Regions from separate parts of the Jeotgalicoccus sp. S0W5 genome, predicted to be linked through region 3. Evidence: riboswitches for the same ligand, from Rfam matches in the RefSeq annotation. Region 3 holds a riboswitch; each other region holds the start of a gene.
What was found. Region 3 has a riboswitch for thiamine pyrophosphate ahead of tenA (thiaminase II). Riboswitches for the same ligand answer to the same signal wherever they lie in the genome.
Positions count from the first base shown of each region.

Region 1: another riboswitch for thiamine pyrophosphate. It lies ahead of EYB29_RS01285 (ECF transporter S component); the one in region 3 lies ahead of tenA (thiaminase II).
Region 2: another riboswitch for thiamine pyrophosphate. It lies ahead of EYB29_RS01680 (3-oxoacyl-ACP reductase); the one in region 3 lies ahead of tenA (thiaminase II).

Region 1 covers NZ_SIRQ01000002.1:92,337-100,218, reverse strand. Annotated here, with positions in the region: gene EYB29_RS01305 (hypothetical protein) at 1-853, shown strand, start outside; gene EYB29_RS01300 (MGDG synthase family glycosyltransferase) at 907-1,989, opposite strand; gene EYB29_RS01295 (energy-coupling factor transporter transmembrane component T family protein) at 2,136-2,927, opposite strand; gene EYB29_RS01290 (ABC transporter ATP-binding protein) at 2,917-4,368, opposite strand; gene EYB29_RS01285 (ECF transporter S component) at 4,328-4,909, opposite strand; TPP riboswitch at 4,970-5,060, opposite strand; gene EYB29_RS01280 (6-pyruvoyl trahydropterin synthase family protein) at 5,113-5,526, opposite strand; gene EYB29_RS01275 (pyruvate kinase) at 5,539-7,035, opposite strand; gene EYB29_RS01270 (4a-hydroxytetrahydrobiopterin dehydratase) at 7,096-7,359, opposite strand; gene EYB29_RS01265 (pyridoxamine 5'-phosphate oxidase family protein) at 7,487-7,882, shown strand, end outside.
Region 2 covers NZ_SIRQ01000002.1:171,440-179,321, reverse strand. Annotated here, with positions in the region: gene EYB29_RS01700 (sodium:solute symporter family protein) at 1-1,191, shown strand, start outside; gene EYB29_RS01695 (hypothetical protein) at 1,324-1,473, opposite strand; gene EYB29_RS01685 (NtaA/DmoA family FMN-dependent monooxygenase) at 2,592-3,899, opposite strand; gene EYB29_RS01680 (3-oxoacyl-ACP reductase) at 3,912-4,661, opposite strand; TPP riboswitch at 4,767-4,869, opposite strand; TPP riboswitch at 5,104-5,213, shown strand; gene EYB29_RS01675 (thiamine phosphate synthase) at 5,386-5,874, shown strand; gene thiS (sulfur carrier protein ThiS) at 5,970-6,170, shown strand; gene EYB29_RS01665 (thiazole synthase) at 6,172-6,939, shown strand; gene EYB29_RS01660 (HesA/MoeB/ThiF family protein) at 6,939-7,882, shown strand, end outside.
Region 3 covers NZ_SIRQ01000004.1:103,451-111,332, forward strand. Annotated here, with positions in the region: gene EYB29_RS06980 (alpha/beta hydrolase) at 1-378, shown strand, start outside; gene EYB29_RS06985 (MOSC domain-containing protein) at 407-1,117, opposite strand; gene EYB29_RS06990 (fumarylacetoacetate hydrolase family protein) at 1,123-1,980, opposite strand; gene EYB29_RS06995 (acyl-CoA thioesterase) at 2,106-2,537, shown strand; gene EYB29_RS07000 (metallophosphoesterase) at 2,716-3,534, opposite strand; gene EYB29_RS07005 (hypothetical protein) at 3,660-3,860, opposite strand; gene tenA (thiaminase II) at 4,028-4,690, opposite strand; TPP riboswitch at 4,771-4,869, opposite strand; gene EYB29_RS07015 (hypothetical protein) at 5,072-5,593, opposite strand; tRNA gene EYB29_RS07020 (tRNA-Thr) at 5,695-5,765, opposite strand; gene EYB29_RS07025 (sugar phosphate isomerase/epimerase family protein) at 5,862-6,656, opposite strand; gene EYB29_RS07030 (ABC transporter ATP-binding protein) at 6,656-7,735, opposite strand; gene EYB29_RS07035 (carbohydrate ABC transporter permease) at 7,747-7,882, opposite strand, start outside.

The sequences.
Region 1 (7,882 bases), on a different contig from region 3:
TATTACTGTTTGGATGGCTACTGTTATTTTTCATGAACTTGGCCATTGTTTTATTGCTAAATGTAGAGGTATGAGAATTGCATTTATTTCTGGTTTACTCGGAATGTATATGAATGGCAGATACTTTTTTAAGGTTCCGATGTACTTTAGTTTTGGTGCAATGCTTGCCTATAAACCGTTAAGAAAAGGTCATATTACAAAGCATGATATAATCTGGCTGAATTCAGGGGGGTTCATATTCAATTTAATTTCAGTGTTAGTCCCGTTATTAATCGATCAACTCTTTAGTTTAGATAGCTATATTTTAAATTTTGCTATATGGATGAACATAATTATTGGTGTCGTTACTGGTCTAAATCCATTTGCAGCAGATGGTAAAAGCATTTGGAACTTATTACGTGGAAAAAATGATGAACTGAAATTCTACGACTCTATGAACTATATTTATGATTCTGAAGTTAGTAGTACACGTATTTTAGAAGAGCTTGATAGAGATCGAGATATTATTTCTACTTATGCGAGTAACATTGCGTGGGTTGAACGTCATGTGGATAGTAATGAAATTACACAAGTGTATCAAACTGAACTTCACGATTCTGAGACGCTGAATTATAAGCTTATCAAAGCGTTTCAATTGTTATATAAAGCAGCCGATGGACATCAAATTGATGATAAAGAAGTTGAGATATTTAATGAAGTGAATACGAGTTTATATGTTGTATTTGGACAAGTCTATCAGTACTTTAAAACTGGTGATGAAACAATATTAGATAATCTCTTAAGGAAAAGGATATGGTTACCGAGTCAAAGAGAAAACAAGCTTCTAATCAATGCAATTCAAAGAATAATATAGACAAAAGAGAGCTGTATGTTCTGATATTGAACGTACGGCACTCTCATTTATATTTAAACAAGATTTTCTATGATGGATTCAGCTGAACTAGCAGTTCTTACTCTACGCATCTCCGTTTTAATCGAATGGATGAAATTTTTATCAGCTAGTAAATGCTCTGTATATTCTTTTAGTTCTTTTCGATTGTTTGCAACAAGGGCTAATTTCTTTTCTTGGAAATACAGAGCATTTTCCATCTCTTGGCCAGGAGTCGGTTTATATAGGATTACAGGTGTCTCAGTCGCTAGGGCTTCTGTTAGGGTAATGCCTCCAGGTTTTGTAATCATGATATCTGCACATGACATCCAATGATTCATATTTGTTGTATAGCCAATGATGAGTATATTCTTATAGTTGTGAAATTCTAATTTAAGTTGTTCTCTTAAAATATCGTTTTTACCACAGATAATGATGACTTGATTATCATTTTTAGTAGCTATTTTCTTCACGTACTTCTTAAACCCTTTTAGAAGGCCGAGCGAACCTGTACACACGAGAATAGTGTTTTTGTCTGTTGATAAGTTGAATTTGTTTAGCCAAGCATTCCTGTCAGTTTTAATCTTGAATTCTTTACTGATAGGAATACCTGTGACTTTGATCATCTCAGGTAAAACACCTTTTTTAATTAAGTCGCCCTTCATTTTTTCTGTAGCAACATAATAGACATCAGTATTATTAATTACCCAATTTTTGTGCACACAGTAATCTGTAATCACTGTATGAATTGGGATATCTAGGCCGAATTCTTCTTTAATGAGACTTAAAACAGGTGTTGGGAAAGTATTTAAAATGAGGTCTGGATTATGCTTATCAATTATATTTTTTAAATAAGCTAAACCATATTTTTTGTAGAAACAAGTGTTTAGTTTTTCCTGACGGGCATAATAGAAAAACTTGTAGGTCGGTTTGAAGTGAGTAAAGCACTTTAAGTACCAGTCTTTAATAAGTCGGGTTAATAAAGGGTGAGCCTCTAAATAAAGATCGTGTGTTACAACGTCGATATCATAGTCATTGAGCGCCTTGTTTAAAGTATTGCTTACCATTAGATGACCGTTACCAAAAGAGCCAGTGATCACAAGTACTTTAAGTTTAGACATTATTATATTCCCCCACATAATGTAATGAACTAGAGTGCAGTAAGAATCATATTTTTCACTTAAATAATATCATGAGATAAAAGAATTATTGAAAAATAAATAAACTCTTAACAATAGTAAAAATCCCTTTTAAAATTCAAAGGGATTTATCTTGCATCACTAGTATTAAAGATAGGGTAGTTTATGCCTAAATACGATGAGATTAATAGAGCGATTAAAATAGTAATGACAAAGAATATATCATTAAAGGAAAAAGTTGTTTGTCGGTAGTAGGTTCTCTGATTATCACTGAACCCTTTGGACTCCATAGCAATACCTAGGCGATATGCTCGACGTATACTTTGGCTCATCAAGGTAACGATTGTCATTCTTAGTCCTTTAAAACCAGGAATCCGTTTCTTATCTATTAAAGGTGCACGAACTTTTCTAGCACGTCTTAACTGTACATATTCTGAGAAAATTAATGGAATCATATTGATAGCTGCCATAAAAGAATAGGCATATTTTGACTTTATTTTGAAATGAATCATCAAAGCATAAAATACATCCGTAATCTTTAAAGTGAAGATTACTAATGCGCCAAATAACGATAAAATAACGCCTCTCATGGTGATATGAATACCACGGATAAAACTCTCTTCTGTAACATGGATGATACCTAATTTAAATAAGGTTGTATCGCCCTGTCCGTATAGAATCATATAGGTGCTGGATAATAAACCGGACACTAAAATAACGCCTAATAGAATACATAAATAACGCCATTGGATACCACTTAAGGTAAACAATAGTATCGCCATTATACATACAAAATAAAGCAAGGTATTCGGGTTATGAGTAAAGACGACAATCACAAAAAGTGCAGCAGCTGCGATAATTTTGGTAACTGGGTTAACGTTATGAACGAAAGTATCGTTATTCTTAATGCTATCGAACATTGTGTGTGTCCTTTTCTAGGATCATGCCATCCAGAATTTCTAAACGACGGGATGGATAACGCGTTTGAATATTCACGTCATGGGTAATCATAATTATTGTTGTACCAGCTTTAACCAATTCATCAAAAAGTTCCAGCATAAAGAACGTGTTTTTTTGATCCAGTCCAAAAGTCGGCTCATCTAATAACAACAAATCAGGTATGCCACCTAATGCTGTTGCCACACTTAAGCGTCTCTTTTGCCCTGTGGATAATTCTAGTGGATTTAGATGGGCAGAATGTTCTAGCGAAAACATTTTTAAAATATCTTCTGTCTTCTGTTTTGCTAGATTCTCATCATATCGGTGTTCCATATTGATATATATTTCGTCATAAACTCTATGAGTTATAAATTGCAGTTCTGGATTTTGAAAAACTGGGTAGACATCTCCGATGATATCCTTTGTTTTCTTTACAAGCTTATTCTTATAGATAATTTGTCCTTGATGGGGAATCAACTTCATCAATGCACTAAGAAAACTTGATTTACCCGCACCATTTGGACCTTCTAATGTAAGCCATTGCCGAGACCTTATGTGTAAATGATCAATGTAAAGTATATCAATGCCGCGTCTGTCTATTTTCATATCTCTAATTTCTAATAAAGGCGCTCCGTCTTTATTACTTTGTACAAATTGTGGTGCTTGGTTCCACGACATTGGATGCCAGACGCCGTATTCATTAAGTAAGTCAACGTGGTGACTTAGTACAAATTTTGGATCTTTATCGAGAATAATTTCTCCATCATCATTCATTAGGATGACACGGTCGACCTTATCCCAAATATATTCAACTCGGTGTTCTACAATCACAACAGTTAGGTCGGACCAAATAGATAAAATCGTTTCCCAAAGATTTTTTGCAGAATCATCATCTAACATGCTTGTTGGTTCATCTAAAAATAAAGTGTCCGGTTCTTGTAGGAGTGCTGCAGCAACAGATAGCTTTTGTTTCATCCCACCAGATAGTTGATTAATTGATAAGTCTAAAGGTACGTCTAGTCCAATTCTTTTTAAAGCGTTAGTCATCATGTTGTTCATCAGACTAGGAGCAATCCTCTGGTTTTCTAGGATAAATGCAAGTTCTTCTTCAACGGTTGGCATGGTGAACTGGGCATCAGGGTCTTGGAATACGTAGCTTGAAGCATTTGGTATATCTAAATAATCTGCTTTTACAGGTGTATGAATGACTTTAGGAATCAATCCGCCCATCACATTTAGTAAGGTGCTTTTACCGGAGCCAGAAGGACCGACAAGTAACACCTTTTCCCCTTTCTTAACACTTATATTGATGTTTGAAAATAATAGCTGCTCTGTCTCAGGGAATTTGAGTTTAAGGTTTTCGATATTTATATCAGTCATATTAAAAACCATCAGACGAATCGCTTTGTTTTTTACCAACATATTTTAAGACACCGGTCCCTTTTACACCTTCATAGAGTTTATGACCTAACCATCCGGCGACGATTGCGCCACTGATAATTCTGAAGATAAGCATCAGCATTAGGTTCCAAGTTTCTAAATGACCAAGGTAGCCATAATACCAATCAAGCGGAATTGTTGATAAGGCTGCTGCTACACCTGCGAGTACAGCTACATATAACTTAGTACTGTTATATCTATAGAGTAAGAAAATGATCTCACATGCCAGTCCTTGGAGTAGTCCATACATGATTAAGACGATATCGAACTGTAACAGAACGATCGTTTCTCCAGAAGCTGCTGCAAATTCTGCAAGTAAAGCGACACCCGGTTTTCTAATAATTAAATAAGCTACAATTGCAGCAATGAACCACATACCATAGACCAATTCATTGATGTGTAAACCAAGGGGCTGCAAGACGGTATATACACCATCCCAGAGAGAATAAAGTACTGCAAAAACTAAGGCGATGACAACTGTGATCAATACGTCTGTCAAAGTTAAAACATTGCTGTTTTTCATAGAATAAACCTCCGTGATTTTTACAAATAAAAAAACACACCACTAACGGAATGGTGTGCATATAAAAATATGCCACTTCCCTACGCTAGTATGATCTAGATCAGGTGATAAGGGTGATTCTCAGCCTTTACAGGCACCCCTAGTGGTGGTGATTTCAATATTTGATTATCTCAATCATAGTACACTTACACATTTTTGTGAAGTTAATTTGTAACAGTCACGCCGTGATTCGTACTTTCGTATAGGGTGACTTTAATTAAATCATCTTGCGGCTTTAAAATTTTGTTAAATTCATCTCTGATCCATAGTGCGATATTTTCCGCAGTAGTATTCATATTTACTAGCGTCTCATTTAATATCTGCCCATCTAAAAGCGGCCGGATTTTATTGTGGTATAAGGCGTCAATAGCCATAAAGTCAGTCGCTAAACCGGACTCATCAATTGGTGAGTTCACATCAACCGTCAATCTATAGGTGTGGTTGAGTAAATCTTTATACTGTGTTTTGGAAAAAAAGATTCGATTATCACAAGTGAATGTGTAATGGAGATGAATGGTGACCTGTTCTTTCTTATAGGCAAAATTGCTTGGTGCTTGTATATGACTCAGTGTTGACATAGTTTTCATCCTTTACTCATTAAAGAGTGCCTTAGATATGTTTAGGGCTCTTAACATTGCTGTTTTTTTATAGTTATGGTCTTCGCTCTTAATCAGTATATCATTCACTGTTTTAACACCTTCTACAATGTAATCTCCCTTGTTTAGCATAATACACTCTGCTCTTGCACCTGCGACAACATCAGATATTTCTGAACGTGTTGGGATACCGTTCTTAATCAGAGATTCTAATACTTGAGTTGCCCAAATCATTGGAATGTGTGCAGCCTCACATATCCATAATAGTTCTTCTTGAATTTCACTCAAGCGTTCATAGCCGATTTCTACAGCGAGGTCTCCACGAGCGAGCATGACACCAAAAGGTCTGTGTGAAGCGGCTTCGGCTATGATATTAGGGAATTCTTTTATGGCTTCTACAGTTTCGATTTTAGCAATAATAGGCATGTCTTTATTGTCATCAGGGAGCTTATCCTGTAATACCGATTCGATAAAAGCCATATCCTCTTTTGATTTAACGAAGGAAAAAGCGATCAAATCGGCATGTTGGCTAGCAAAATCTAAGTCTACTAAATCTTTTTCTGTTAAGACGTTTAAATCGATATCTACATCTGGGAAATTAATGCCTTTCTCTGTCTTAATTTTAACGCCATTTTCTTTAGTTACTTTAGTCACTTTTAAAATTAGGCCTGAGTCAAGAACCTCTGTTACCTTAGCCTCAACTTGACCGTCGTCAATCTTAATCAGTTGCCCAACATCAATATTTTTAAGGACTTCGGGTACTGAAGTGTTAACTGCAATTTCAATGTTAGCTGGTAAAGTCATCGCATCTTCATTAGATAAGAGGAATGATTCACCGGTTTTCAATTTAGGGTTTCTCTTGGAAGTAAGTAGATTTTTAATGCGAACTTTAGGACCGCTAATATCCATCAGAATACGACATTCTGTGTTCCCTTCTTTAGCCGCCTGTTTTATGTTGTGAATCATTTTCTTCCAAACACTACTGTCATCGTGGGCACAATTAATACGGGCTGTATTCATGCCTGAATCTATAAGGTCTTTTACAAGTTGATAGTCTGTTGCTGCGTCACTTGGCATAGTCACCATGATTTGTGATTGCCTGATTTCAGGGCCTTTGCCAAGCAAAAGGTCAGTATTATGTTTAAGCATGCTATATCGATTTTCGCCATCTTGATATTCTGGATAAGAAACATCATCTTGTTCATGGCCTGTTATATAACCTAAGGTTTTAATTACTGAATCTAAGTTTGACAAAACATGGGGCTCGATGCGTCCAAGAGAAGAAACGCCCCAAGGGATTAAATTATTTTGGATTTCTCGATGATCGTACTGCCTGAACGCCATATAATATGCTAAATTTCGAAGACTGTCACTATAGCTACTTCTTGTGTTAGATTCGGACCACTGGTCTAGCAATTTTTGGCCATCATCTAGCACTTGTACTTTCAACGATTTTACATCTTCAAGTATCCTTTTTGCTTCCTCGTTCATGATCAACCTCCTTAAAGGTGAAAAAGCTGCCCGGCCATTCATTAACCGGACAGCCGATCTTTATATATATATTTCATCTGTTGCTTTGGCACCTTCTATATCACGTTCCTTGAGTTCGTGTGTTGAGAATGTAGTCCAAACAACTGTAATCGTCGAATAATTAATTCTGATACCTGGGTGGTGTTGTACATCTTCTGCATACTCTGCAAGCTTATTGACGAAGTCTATGCCTTCAGGGAATGTTTCGAACTTAAATTTTTTAATTAACTTCTCATCTTCAAGAGTCCAACCTTCCAACTGCTCTGCTTCTTCTTTTATATTCATGTTAATACCTCCCGTTTATAATTTATCTATTTATTATTTACCCATATTTAAATATAAAAATCCAAAATGATTTAATATGTTTACCATGTGGTAAAGGATATCTAACTACATAAAGTGGGTGATATAAATGGATATAGAAAAGATAACGACACGTATTAAAGAAATTTTAGAAGAATCAAAAGTAGGCGTATTATCAACTGCTAAGGACAATATTCCAGACTCTCGTTACATGTGGTTTTATAACGATGGTTTAACCCTTTATGCTAAAACAAATGATCAGTCAAGAAAATACGAGGAGCTGATTGATAATCCTAACGTCCATGTATTGTTAGGGTTTAATGATGAGAAAAAACACGCGTTTGTAGAAATAACAGGATCAGTGGAAATAGTAAAGGACCAAGAAGTAATAGAAAATATTTGGGAAGAAGCGGATGAAGAATTTTTTGGATCTGTAAATAATCCTAATCTGGTTGCCCTTAAAGTGAAACCTAATTATATAAAGATTATGAGAGATAAGAATTTT
Region 2 (7,882 bases), on a different contig from region 3:
CAGCAGTGGATACATATTACTATGTTTATGTGCGTCATCATTTTTGCATTGTTTGTCCTCAATCGTGTCCGAAGTCTTGGAGAGACTTATAAGATGGTCACAATCGGTGACTATACCGCACTGCGTTATGGTGAGAAGGCGCGCATACCGACAGTCATCAGTATACTATTTTCATATTGTGCGATGACCGGTATGCAGTTTGTCGCCATCGCGACGATATTGAACGTGACTCTCGACCTGGATGTTACGCTTGGAATTATCATCGGCTGGGTACTGCTCACGCTTAAAACTTATTTCGGCGGACTGAAGACCGTCATCTGGCAGGATACTTTCCATGGAATTATTCTTGTGCTCGGTGTTGTCCTGCTGTTTGCATCAGTATTGATAGCTGCAGGAGGCTGGGGTTCGATTGCGGACCGGGCCGCATCTGCCGGTGAAGGCGATATGCTCAGCGTGATGAATATTACACCGGGTGAGATAATGATTTATCTTCTCACGCTTGCAGTCTTCCAATTTGTCAGGCAGGATCTCTGGCAGCGGGTCTGGGCAGCCGACAGTATAAAAATAGCAGGCAGCGGATATATTATTTCCATGATCGTCGCGGTAACGATCGGTGCGGTTGCTGTCGCCATCGGCGTACTCAGCCGCTACGGCCTCGAGCTTGGAAATATTGATCCAGTTCTCGTCTATTACGGAGTCGTAGGTGAAGTATTCCCTTTTCCGCTGGTCGTCTTTATGATTGTCCTGCTGCTCGCAGCCGTCATATCCAGTGCGGACTCTTTCCTTCTGGCAGGGTCGTCTTCGCTCGTCAATGATATCATCAGACCGAACTTTTCACACCACGGTGATAAAATGATGCTGTTATGGAGCAGGTTGTCGGTATTGATTATATCCGTCATTGCGCTTGTGCTGGCACTTACCATTCCTGGAATTGTCAATCTGATGGTGACCGGCACGGCGATGACAGTCTCAGGTTTGTTTGCACCGGTAATCTTAGGCATGTTCTGGAAAAAGGTGACGACGGCTGCTGGTCTTGCTTCCATGTGGAGCGGACTGATTATCGCCGTCCTCTGGCAGATTGCAGGACATCCTTTCGGTCTGCATCCCATCTTCATCGGGCTGCCGGTGTCTGTGATTATACTGCTTGCAGTGACATTCATCACAAATGGTAAAGAAACAGCCAAAGCATAAAAATTAAATGCAATCAAAATAGCAATATCATTAATTGATAGACAAAGGGTTCAGTGTTTGAGATCATCATCTCGAACACTGAACCCTGTTTTTAATGACCTGTGTCTGTTCCTTGCTGTAATTTTTAGATGGTTATTTACTCTCCTTACGTTTACTTCGCCAGTAACCGTAAGAAATCCAAATGGCTGCGAGCGTCGTCATCCAGGCTGTAAACAGGATGATGTCGTTAAAGATAGACTGATGGGCTGCTTTTTTAGCGAAAAACATTCTGGGTCGGTTCATAGTGACCAATCGTTTCACGTGTTCGTCCATATTCATGACGACCAGATGAAATTTTATGCTGTTTTGTGGTTATCTCACAAAGATAATCAATATAATGGTAAAATTTTCGAAGTGGCAGCAGGAAGAGTCGCTGAGAACTTCTTTGGTTCTAACTAAGGCTACTGGGATAAAGATCTTACAGTAGAAAAATTATTTGAAAATGAAGAAGCTATTCTAAATCAAGATGGATATAAGAGTTTAGAAAATACTGTTGATTTATCGAAATGAATGACTGAATATAACACGGGCTGGTAGTATATATACGAAGATACCAAGGTTTGAAAATTACATTTAAAGTCGTTAGACTACATTAATTTAGAAGGATTATTCTGAAAACTCAAAGTGACATTCAATCAAATTGTTAAACGTCCGCATCGAAAAATGATAAGCCGAAGTGTATCATAAGTAATCCAGGAACTAGATTTGATTAGGACAAGAAAACTTGTTATAAACTCACCGCCCTAAATTGTTAGAATGGTGAGTTAAGTATCAAGACACAATGAAATTTCTCAAATTATAAGTCTTTAAATTTTATCTTATCACTTTCTCTATTTTTATTTATCAAATCCTCTATATATAATCCCATAAGTACTACAACTTGAAATAGGATTAAAATAGCACCAAAAGTGAGTGACACTAAATGGTATAGATAGAGCTGTAGAAGCTATCAAAATAAGGCTTGGTAAATCCATTTATTCATCTGTTTGTTTTTAACAAAATAAACTTCTAAATGGCCGAAAGATATACCTATTAATAAATATACTATTATATAATTATTCACTTTCTGAACCCTGATTTCTTTTTTGACATTGGAATGAATAATTAAATTTTCTCTGTCTGCAGAAAAATGATTTATATAAGCGAAAACCTGAGTCTCAGCTGTTAATGTTTTTTTGTGAGTTTTGACTTCATCCTCGCTTACCGGGATATTAATAAGCAATTCAGCCCTTATAACCTTCGTACTTGGGGATCGGGGACATAAGTTCTCAAAAGTTATTATTTTTTCTGGAGATATTTATGTCCCAGCCTCAATATGAAAACACAACGTAAAATTGAGATGTACCTATGAATCATTCAGCTTAATACTTATCGAGTTCCAGCATTTCTCTAAACGTTTCACCGTTATAATCTCTTCTAAAAATGCCGCGTTTTTGCATTTCCGGAATGACTAAGTCGACGAAGTCTTCAAGACTTCCTGGGAGTGTTGGAGGCATCAAGTTAAATCCATCTGCGGCACCTTCATTCATCCATCTTTCTAATTCATCGACAATTTCTTCAGGCGTGCCAATGAGTGTTAAATGTCCACCTCCAGCGTTGAGATAACCGAGTAGTTCTCTGACTGTGGGATTTCTGTCTTCTATAATTTCTAAAACAGTTTGATAACGTCCAACAGGTCCTTTGAATTCTTCGACTGGCGGCAATTTTGGTACTTTTTCGTCGAGTTTCCATGATTTTGTATCTTGCTGAATAAAGAATTCGAGCTGATTAAGTGCAGTATCAATTGGAAGTAGGTTGTCTAATTTTGCTTTCTTTTCTTGCGCTTCTTCTCTTGTTTTACCCACGTAAGTCACTAGTCCCGGAAATACTTTGATATAGTTGTCTGGACGACGGCTTTCTTTTATGGCTTGATTTAATTTTTCACGATAAATATTTGCTTGTCTTAAATTCCAAGAAACTGAATAGACAGCATCAGCATATTTCGCAGCCAGTGCAACACCTTCTTTTGAAGCCCCGGCTTGCATAGCCACTGGTTTACCCTCTTTTCTTAAAGGTAAAGTTAGCGGACCTTTAACTTGGAAGTTTTCACCATTGTGATTGAATGGCTGAATATTCTTATTTTTAGTAATTGTGTTATTTTCTTTATCTGGCTTGTAGCTTTCAATTGACCACGATTCAAATAATTTATTCATGACTTCAGCAAATTCATCCGCTTTCTTATAACGAACGGCTCTCTCAGGCAATTCAGGTATACTGTGGTTTTGTGCTTCGCGGTCGGTCATTGAAGTCACCAGATTCCATCCCATGCGTCCTTTTGTTATGTGTTGCAGTGTGAGTAACTGTCTTGCTGTGGTAAATGGGTTATTAAATGTACTTGAAATAGTTGAAACAAGTCCAACGTTATCTGTGACTTTACTCATAGCAGTTAATGCAATCATTGGGTCAAAATAACTCGCTGGTAATTCAGTTGGACTATCTGCGGGGAAGGCTTGTGAATCTGCGAAAAATACGGCATCAAATTTTCCGCGTTCTGCAATTTTTGCCAGATTTTCATAATATTCAATTGTCGTGAATTCATTGACACTCGAATCGTCTTCTAACCATGCTGCCTGATGGTGACCCACACCATACAATAAAATTCCTATATTTAACTGTTTAGAATTATTCATAATATATACCGCCTAGTTCATAGTAAGTCCGCCGTCTACCGTGATGTTTTGCCCTGTAACCCCATCTGCTGCCTCAGAACAAAGATAAACAACCATATTAGCAACGTCTTGTGGGGTTGTTACTTTTCTCAATGGTGTGGACTGTGCGATTAAATCAAATACTTCTGGTGTTGTGACTGCACTTGCGTCTGTTGTTTTCAGTAAACCGCCAGAAACAACATTTGCTCGGATACCATACTGTCCAAGTTCTGCTGCAACGTTTCTGGTGAACCCAATTAAAGCAGCTTTTGCAGTGGTGTACTCGTGATATGGTACTACAGGATTTTGATATAGATTAGTTCCAATACTAATAATTGCACCGTCTTTACGTTCTAAAAACTGTGGTATTACACTTTGTGATACGTTGAATGCAGCTTTTAGTGTCCCGTCTAACTGTTGCTCGTAATCTTTATAAGTCAAATCTTTGAATGATTTTTGAGCGGTTGGATCAAATTTAAAGTTAACGAGTGCATTGTTTACAACAACATCAATCTGTCCGAAATGTTCAGTTCCTTTTTTAACTAACTGCTCAACTGCTTCACGGTCTGTAATGTCCGCTTGAATCGCAATGGCTTGTGCTCCAATTTCGTTTTTTAACTTCTCTGATTCTTCTTTACTGTTGTTGTAGTTAATTATGACATTAAAACCTTTTTCACTTAGTGCTTTTACGATATAGCTACCAAGTCCTCTTCCACTTCCCGTTACTAAAACTGTCCTTGTCAAATAAATCACTCCTATAATTTTTTAGAATAAAAAAATACGCAGCCTTCATAGGAAAGTTACGTACCGAGAGTAAATTATATGCCCGCAAAGACATAGATATACAACTGTATCGATGTAACACTTTCCTACGCCAGTTTTAACTGGATCAGGTTCAAAGGGTCTGAGGTTACCCTCATCTCAGTTTATAAAAACGCCCCTAGTGCGAATCTATTCTATTTAACATCATTGTATTACTTTACGAAGATACGTCAAGTAAATCACAAATTATGTGAATAGGAACAAACACAATTCAAATTCAATTCTGTAACTGTACTGCTATCTAGTTCTTATATGATTGAGTAAATGTTAAAAGATAGTTATCAGTATAATTAAAATATAATTTTATTTGCAATATTTAACTTTTTAGAGTAACTTGAAGTTATTGATTGGAAAATTAAATAGTTAAGACCACTGGAAGTGTCTTTGAAAAAGGCTGAGATTAAAGTGTAGACTTTGGGATTCCGGGAACCTGATACAGTTCATACTGGCGTAGGAAAGTGGCGAAAGTAATATGTGTTGATGCATACTTGCGCTGTTTTTCTATATAGAAAAACAGCGCTTTTTTATATTAAGGGGTGACATAATGCTTATTGCAATTACACATTTTAAGATATTAATTTCCAAGGACATTGTTCATTTCAATACGATTTCATCCTGTATCGATTATCTTTTACTTCGTACACCCATGTCCGACAACGAGTTATCATCTTTCCTTTGTCAGCTTATTCAATCAGGTTTCCCTAAAGAAAAAATCATCATTCACACTTCGACTAAATTGCTGGAATCTTTTCGTTTAACTGCCATCCACTTTAGAGAAAACGATCCAACTGCATTAACGTATAAAAAAGAACATCCGGATATTTCAGTCAGCATGTCTGCTCATTCATCTGAATCTGTCAAGAAAGCACAGGACAATCATCTCGACTTTGTATTATACGGGCATATATTTGAATCGAGTTCAAAGAAATCTTTGCCGCCGCGTACACATCAAGAAGTACGTGATGCACTTTCTTATGAAATTCCGGTCGTTGCACTTGGCGGTATCAATTTAACAACTATCAATCAATTACCGGCAGGTTTCAGTGGTATCTCGGCAATTTCTGCATTTATGGATGCATCACCCAATCAAATCACCAGATTAAAAGAAGAATGGCAAATATTAAATTTGATGTAAGTAAATGCTCCATTGCTTAGACACTATAACTTGGTTAATATATTTCCCAGCTGTCGCAGTACTTAAAAAACTCTCATTTGAAAGGATGAAACAATATGCAGTGCACCGTCAACGGAGAACTCCATTATTTTGAAAAGGATATTACCATAGCTACCCTGCTGGACCACCTGGATGTAGATGATAATCGTATTGTAGTGGAACACAATGGGGAATTGATAAAAAAAATTGTATTTAAACAACAAGCAGTGAAAAATAATGATCGACTTGAATTATTAGAATTTGTAGGAGGCGGATAATATGTTAGAAATTGGAGATTTAAAATTTAACTCAAGGCTATTTTTAGGTACTGGAAAGTTCTCAGATGAGAAAATACAGGCCGCTGCAATTGAAGCGTCAGGTACAGAAGTGCTGACTTTCGCTGTCAGACGTATGAACTTATTTGATAAAGACCTGCCCAACCCGCTGGCAAATATTGATTTAAGAAAATACACGACATTTCCGAATACAGCAGGGGCGAAAACAGTGGAAGAAACTGTACGCATCGCAGAAATCGCAAGACATGCGGGTGTCTGTGACATGATTAAAGTTGAGGTTATTGGTGATGATAAGACATTACTGCCTGACCCAATTGCGACATACGAAGCGTGTCAAATACTGCTGGACAAAGGTTATACAGTCTGTCCATATATTTCAAACGATGTCGTGCTTGCAAAAAGACTCGAAAGACTTGGTGTTCATGCAATCATGCCGCTCGCTTCTCCTATAGGTACGGGACGCGGTATTAATAATCCATTGAATTTAAGATATATTGTAGAACAATCCAGCATCCCTGTTATTGTGGATGCAGGAATCGGTTCACCCAAAGATGCGTGCTATGCTATGGAGCTGGGTGCAGATGCGGTATTATTAAACACCGCTGTATCGAATGCCAAAGACCCGGTTAAAATGGCAGAAGCGATGAAGCTTTCAATTGATGCAGGGGTACTGGGTTATGATGCAGGACGTATTCCGGTTAGGTATTCTGCACAGGCCTCAAGTCCTGCTGAAGGACTGGAGTTTCTTTAATGGAGAGATACGACAGACAAATGAAGTTTAATGAATTTGGAGAGAATAGTCAAAAAAATCTGATGTCAGCCACACTGATGGTGATGGGCGCCGGTGCACTTGGAACACACGTTTCTGAAATGCTTGTGCGTATGGGTGCAGGTAAACTCATCATCATTGATATGGATATTGTTGAAATGACCAACCTGCATCGTCAGGCTTTATATACTGAAAAAGATGCAGAAGATATGACGCTGAAAGTTAATGCTGCCAAAGAAAAATTGTGTCAGATAAACCGTAATGTTGAGATTGTACCGATCAATGCAGAAATAAATTCCAGTAACATCTCCGCAATCTTAAGAAAGTATCAGCCGGATATTGTAATTGACAGTATGGATCATTTTGAAATTCGATTTCTGATTAATGAAGCCTGTCATAAGCTTGATATCCCCTGGGTATATGGTGCTGCTGTAGGCAGTAAGGGAAGTGTCTACGGGATTGATTTTAAAGGACCTTGTTTAAAGTGTTTGATGGAGACTCTGCCATCGACAGGGGAAAGCTGTGCAATCAACGGTGTGCTTCCTCCTGTAATTTCCCTCATTGCCAGTATGGAAGTTTCTGAAGTCATTCGTTATTTATCAGGAAAAGGTTTTTCCAAGCAGCTCATTACTGTAGATACTTTTAAAATCGGCTTTCAAACGATAAATATAGATGAATTAAAGAATGAAGACTGTGTGGTCTGTAAGAATCGGATATATGAACAGTTGAATAAAAATATGCTGGCCACTGTACAATCTAATTGCGGAAGTGTATATACACTCAGGTTCGACGAATCGGTTTTCAATCAGGAGCTGCCCGGTAAAATTATCAGGGCAAGTGCGTTTGTTAAGTTATTGACTTATAAAAAATATAAGCTGACCTTATTTAAAGATGGCAGAATGAATGTTCATGGCATCTCTCGAAA
Region 3 (7,882 bases):
GCGATTAAAACAACATTCGAACATCCAGAATTATTCTCAAAAGCATGCTTCATGTCAGCAACTACAAACCCTGAAAAATTATTAAACTATAAATGGCAAGACTTTCAGATGGCTAACATAATTGGTGAGGTATCTACTACAAGAGATACGGAACTCGATATCACCACTATTATAGAAAATGGGATACTTTCAAACAATCTACCCGAACTTTATATCATGTGTGGTCAAGAAGATGAACTACACAGTGACAATCTGGAATTTGCTGATACACTTCACTCTAAAGGGGTTAAATTAAAATTTGAAGATGGACCCGGTAAACATGATTATGCTTATTGGGATCAAGGCATAAAAAAAGCAATTGAATGGATGAGCAAGTAAAAAAAGACTAGAAATAAAATCTAGTCTTTTATACATTCGGTCCATATAACCTTGGTGATTCATCAATTTCCTCACCTGTTAATATTTTATTGATTGTTTTAACCCAACTGTCTGGTGTGAATTCTTGGTCTCTAAGATTTTCAAGTAAGCCAATATTGTCGCGGTTATGGTAAAGCACCTCATTCATCTGAGCAATCGTCCAATCCAATGCTGGGCGTTCTAATAACTTAAATTCATCGTCTTTTTTGATTTTACCTTCTCTAAGTACTCTAAAGTACCAACCTGTCCGCCCACTATCTTCTATCTTTTTAGCAAGTTCAATATCGCCATGTCGTCTAGCAAGCTTCCAGCATGGTCTTCTAGGTTGCGAAACTTGAATGGTTGCCTCACCCAGTTCGTAAATATCTCCAATACATACCGATTCTTCATCCATGTGCAAGACAGCAATATTTTCTCCATTGCCACCAGGTCCAATGTCATCAGTAGCGAGTTCAACACGCCATTTTTCGTAGTGACTAACTGCATAAGCAAACAAAGCTTTTTCAGGACCACCATGGTTTTTCTTATCCTGACATTCGTCTCCTACTAAACCATTTTTCGATAAAAATACCGCTTCTTTAGTCTCTTCTTTGAATGCACCAGTCTGCCATTCTTGATCCATCTTTTCTTCTGCCTTAGGATTACCAATCGTTTTTACTTTACCAACAAAAAGTTTGTGAACTTTACCATACACTGGCATTTCTATCACTCCATTTTAAAACAATTTGTTAATCTACCGAGTGACTCAATTTCTACTGTTACAGTGTCACCGTCTTTTATCCAAGGTTTAATTGCTGTTTTATAACCTGAAGCAACACCTTCTGGAGTTCCTGTTAAAATAATATCGCCTGGCTCTAAAGTCATAAACTGGGAAGTATAACTAACTAAACTTCTACTTTTAAATATCATATCATTCGTATTAGAATCTTGTCGTAACTCACCATTGACATAAGTCTTAATACGTAATTTATGAGGTTCTCCGAGTTCTTCTAAGGTGACAATGTATGGTCCAACGGGACAGAACCCATCATAGGTCTTACCTGTTAGCCATTGGCTCGTTCTAAATTGTGATGTTCTCTCCGATACGTCATTCGCATTTGTATAACCAAAAATATAATCCATAGCGTCTTCTCTACTGACACTTTTAGCTGTCTTCCCGATTATAATCGCTAACTCACCTTCATAATCCATTGCAGTCACACCTTGCGGAATATTTATAGTACTATTATGCGCAGTGAGTGCGTTGTTAAACTTAGAAAATAGTATCGGATGTTTGGGAATATCAATTTGCATTTCCTCAGCGTGGCGTTTGTAATTTACCCCAACACAAATGATTTTTCCTGGATTAGGAACAGCTGGTCCAAGAGTGAGACTGTCATACTCTAGAAAATCCACACCTTCACCTTCAATATAAAAATCAATCAGTGCTTCAGCCTTTCCTTGATGGTTCATAACCTCTTGAATCGAACTAAAATCTTCAGATATGTCGAGTACACCTTTAGAAGTAAGTACACCTGTACGACAATCTCCTGAATCTGGATCTATAAAAGTTAGTAATTTCATATTATTACCCCATTCCTAGTTACCTCATTCTATCATAACCTTTATTTTTCCGGTCTAAAAGTCGAGGAGATTTTTACAGTATTAGAATGATACAATATTAATATGTATTAATAGGAGGATTTTTCATGAGTGTATATGTAGCAGAAACAGAAATTCAAATCTTGTATGCAGATACTGATATGATGGGCGTCATCTATCATGGTTCATATATCAAATGGCTTGAACTCGGACGTCGGAAACTAATTGAAGACATCGGTTATGATTATTTAGCGATGGAGAGAGAAGGATATTTAGCCCCAGTACACAACGTCAATATTACCTATGCCAAACCACTAAAATACAGTGATCGTGCCTTTGTCCGCACCTGGGTAGAAGAAAATACAGGTATGCGGACCATCTACGGTTTTGAAATTGTCAACGGAGATGGTGAAGTTTGTACTCACGGTACTACGACACTACTTGTAGTAAAAAAAGTTGATGGAGAGTTCAAACCAGTCGTCTTCAAGCGAGTTTTTCCAGAGTGGTACGCTAAATACGAAGAAATCAAAAAGAAATAAACAGTGTTACCGGCAAATGAGCGTATTCATCTGCCGGTACTTTTGTTTTACTGGACAAAGATAGCACTCATTGACCGGTATTTTGACTTTACCAGTCGATATAGAATTCTCATATCACTTATATTTTTTCGGACAAGTTATTAAATAAACTTAAAATAAAAAGACTCAGGAGGTCTTTTTAAATTTCTATAATTTCTAAGGCATCACGTATCTCATGAACAATATCTTTTGTCAGCCATTCTCTACGGTATCCAAGGCATGCACAAATATATTTAACGCCACCTTCAATAACTTGGTGTCGAAAGTGGATATGCCCCATAACGCTGTATTTAATATCATAGTCCCCATAAAATGTGTCAAAGTCTGACGTACCAATAAAGGCGTTGTAGTAATCAAATAAGCGGTTTGGCATGGGAACTCTAAATGCTTTATGTGTTGCGACATGGGTCATTAAAATAATTTTCTTATCCTTTATCATTTCCAAATCATGTGCAGCTTTTTCTGCAAATTCTAAAGATATCTCTGGATCGCTTTTTCCCCAATCTACACGTACTAAATCTTGCCATGTTCCACCGTAATAACTGCGTTCTTCTAGACGTGATTTAGAAAAGCGGTCACTTGCGTAAGTATAGTCGTACCAAGCGGCATTCATAACGATTGCCCAGCCGTTACCTAGATCTACAGGTTCGCCTTCTTTATAATACTTCGTGCTTTTGAAGAATTGATGTATCTCCTGTGTCGTCTTATCATCTCCTGATTGATTCCAAAAATCATGGTTGCCTGGCACAAAGTAAATCACAACGCCTGTCATTTGTTCCAGTGCCTGCATGAAACGATAAGACCGCATATGATCATTTGAAATATCGCCCGCTATCAACAACACATCGAGTGATTGACGATTCACCTCATTTGCCAAGGTTAAGGTAAAATCCTTCTGTTGTAGTTTTTCATCATTGTATCGATCAATATGCAAATCAGAAATCACACCAATTTTCATACTTCTTTTCGCTCCTGTAATATGTCGAATTATATATATTATATATGATACCCTTACAAAATTTTAATAATTCGCATCAAGAAAAAAAGCCACCGGTTTTTACCAGCGGCCGATATTCAAATGTTCTATTCACCTTCGTCATCTGATTCAGTATCTTCTGACTCTGTATCTTCTGATTCTGTGCCTTCAGTCTCTGTTTCAGTTCCTTCTGTACCAGATTCTTCTGTTTCTGTACCTTCCTCTGTACCTTCTTCTTCAGAACCGCCTCCGCATGCAGCAAGTGCCAATACGCCTACTAATGATGTAACAGTTAAGAGTTTCTTCATAATAAATTCCCTCTCCTTAAAGTAGTATAGGTTTTCAGACTGAATCGTGATGTTAGTCCTAGCTTACCCCAAAGAAATTATGGAATACACATGTTTTACAGACCCTTAACAATTTAGAAAACTTATGATCTTTTATAACTGCATTTCAGCTAAATCTGCACCTCAAACTAGACATCCCAAGTCTCCCTGTTCTCACACATATCCCAGAACATATACTCGTACTTACTCGTCTTTACAACAATATCTTCCAAGACCTTCAGCTCACGTTCAGGCTTCCCTTCGGCCAAGCGATTCATAAGTTTCATAGCATTATTATTTAAGGCAGTAAACTCCGCATCAGAATACATATCTACCCATTCTTTGTATGGATTCTTATCATGGTTATACTGCTCTTTTAAATGACTGCCAATAAAATTATAAGACCAAGCACAAGTTAATAAACATGCAGCTACAACAGCAGCATCTCCGCGCTGAGCATGATTTAGCATATAAGATGTATAAGCCGTATTCACAGCTGATGCTTCTGTCTCCAACAATTCATCCTCAGATATACCAAAGCGTTTTGAAAAAGATCGGTGTAAATCCATCTCCCCGAACAAAGTCCCATGTAATAACTCTGTAAACAAGTTCATCGTCTCTAGATCTGGTGCCTTCTCTGCACCAATCGCCATTAAACGAGAATACTCCACAAGATAGACGTAATCCTGCTTTAACCAGTGCTGAAACTTCTCATTATCAAGCGAGCCATCCCCTAAACCTTTAACAAAAGGATGTTCCAAATAAGAAGACCAAATCCCTTCCACACGCGTCCATAAACGTTCAGTAAACATTAAAACTCCCCTTCCGACCAGACAAGATAAAAACCCGAACCTGTTGAGAGGTCCGAGTCCATTAGAAAGGTGTCGCCAAAATTTATCGACACAGACTTCCCTAACGCAGGTCCTAACCTACAGGTTCAAAGGGTCGATTGTTCATCTCTCAGCACAAAAGTGCACCCCTAGTCTTTATTATTTAATTTGTAGGTGAGCAAAAAGGCAAAACTTAACACCCAAAAGTTTTTGAGGGAAACTCCATCGAAAGAGATAATCATCACTATGATTGTCCATCAGTCGTTTGATTCGAATTCTTAAATCGTAACAGATAAATAAAACGTAAATTGTAATCCATCAAATTCTCGATTTAAAATAGGTCTCTTTCTACCAATACATGACTTATATGCTTGTTAGTGTGACGTCAATCGTTTCAGTACTGTTAAATTTATCGATTAAGATTGATTTTTTGTTAACGAGTGTTTCAAGTTCTGACAGATATTCTTTGATCTCATCTTCATTGATGATACCCTCTTCAACAATACCTACCCCAGATATAGTCTTAACACGTTCACGACCATAGCCAAAAGTAATATTGTTCTTTATATTGTTGATGATACCACGTTCAATTTTCAATGACTCTAAGGCACTAGATGCGGTTATTTCAGTGCCGTCAAGAACCACTGTAGCTGTAGAATTTTTGTGGTGAATTGCTGTTTTTAAAGTTACTAAATCATTTCTCAATTGCTTTACTTTAGCTAGTGATTCATTAACTTTAGAAAGCTTATCTGCATGATCAATTTTTTCATTGTTAACCGAAATAGGCACTCGGTACTCTGTACTGAATTTCTCATATTCATTAGCGAGTTCGGTTCTAAGATTACTTACAGTAAAAATTGCTTCTTGTAGAGTGACTGTTGTCATCATAACCTCCAAATTTCATTCTTTATTTAACATTATCGATTAGTACAATCTTTTGCAAATAATTAAACAAAAAAACCAACTCTTGTAGAGTTGGTTGAAACAGCCGACAACGAGAATCGAACTCGTATTGCAGCCTTACCATGGCTGTGTTCTACCATTAAACTATGTCGGCATAAGTAATCAATACACTTTACTATAGTATAAATGGCAAATTATTTCTAGTCTATTTATAAGAAAATAAGAGAACACAGCATGTTGTTTAAAAGTCTTACTTAAAAGTTTTATATAAGAAGTCCAAATCTTCTTTTATTGCACTTATATCATTACCAAGATCATAGTTATATTCAAGAACTAAGTCCGCTTCTGGTGTATACATATTATACAATTTAACAAAGTCTTCAAAATCTAATGAACCATCATGAATTCTATTATGATCATCTCTCCCTTCAACATTATTATGCAAGTGATAATGCGTAATTTGCTCCTTTAAAGAAGAAATAATATTTTCAAGACTCCAGTTATTAGCATTAACGTGGCCAATATCGATAAGTAGATTATTTCCCTCTTCTTTACACATACTTATAAATTCTTCTTCATCAAATAGTACATTATTTTTAGCATAGACCCCTGCATTTTCAACGAGGATTTCAACATCAGATTCTTTACAAATGTCATCCAATTCATGAAGATTTTTTTGACTTTCAACTATTGATGAAGCTTTATTCTCATCAGTAATTTTTTTGTTATTATGATGAAAAACAAGATGCTTGATATTTAAGTCTTCACAGATTTCTAAGGTTTGTTCAATCTGGTCTATGGCATATTTATAAGCATCTGTACCTTTCTCTGCACTATGCTCCACCTTAAAATACGGACCATGCATGGACAAGGGTCTGTCTTTGATTAGCGATTTAATTTCGGCTAATTCATCTTTAAATCTTTTATCTTCAAAATTCGGGAACAGTTCAAGTCCAAAATCGAATGTATCATAATCAACTAGTAATTCTTTTAGTGGCTTAAAGCCAGTAGTAATAAATGCGTTTGTACTAAGTAAAATATTCATTATAAATCCTCCATCAAATATTTATAGTTTGTTTCTGTTTCTTTATCAAAGAAGTGAACATGTTCTCGATTAACGATAACCGACACCTCGTCTTGATTAATGATTGTGTTAGACATTACAATAATTTCTGTTGCACCAATTTGAATGGTGTGAGCGACCTCTGCTCCAAAATTTTCTCTAAAAATGACTTTCCCTTTGATGTCCCCATCATCATTTTCACTAATCTTCATATTTTCCGGTCTAATACCGAGATATACTTTCTTACCTTCTAATTCTTTGCCCACTCCATTGATACTACTAATATCTATGGATTGTTCATCGAAACAGAACTGCTTATCTTTAACAAAACCATCAAGAATATTCATTGGTGGTGAACCAATGAACTGAGCTGTAAACAAGTTCCTTGGTTGATGATAGACGTTATAAGGCGTATCTACCATCTGAACTTCACCCTTATTTAAAACGACGATACGATCTCCAAGTGCCATCGCTTCAACTTGGTCATGAGTCACATAGACAAAAGTCTGTTTAAATTCTTCATGAAGCTTTAATAACTCTCTACGAGCCACTACTCTTAGTTTTGCATCTAGATTTGATAAGGGTTCATCTAGTAAAAAGTAATTTGATTGCTTCACTGTTGCTCTAGCCAAAGCCACTCTTTGCCTCTGACCCCCAGAAAGATCTTTAGGCATACGCTTTCTATACTGTTCTAATTCCAGCATTGCTAAAACTTTCTCTAAACGATTTTCTCTATCAGTTTTAGATACTCCATTACGCTTTAATGCATAGAGAATATTTTTCTCCACACTCATATGGGGATATAAGGCATAGTTTTGGAAGACCATAGCAATATTTCTTTCTCCAGATGCTAGATGTGTTACATTTCTATCTCCAAGAAATACTTCACCACTAGTGATTTTTTCAAGGCCTGCAATCATCCTTAATATAGTCGATTTACCACATCCAGAAGGGCCAAGAAATATAGTTCTCTCCCCTTCTTTAATCTCTAGATTCAAATTATCTATTACGGTATTGTCACCATAACTTTTGTTTACGTTTTTTAAAATAATTGATGTCATTAACTTACTCCTCACTTAATTCCGCTAGATGAAAAAGTATTTATGATGTAACGTTGGAAAATTAAATATAAGATCAATGGAATCGCCATTGTTATCACAGATAAAGCCATAGCTACCGTAAAGTTTGTCCCACCCTCTGAACTTACA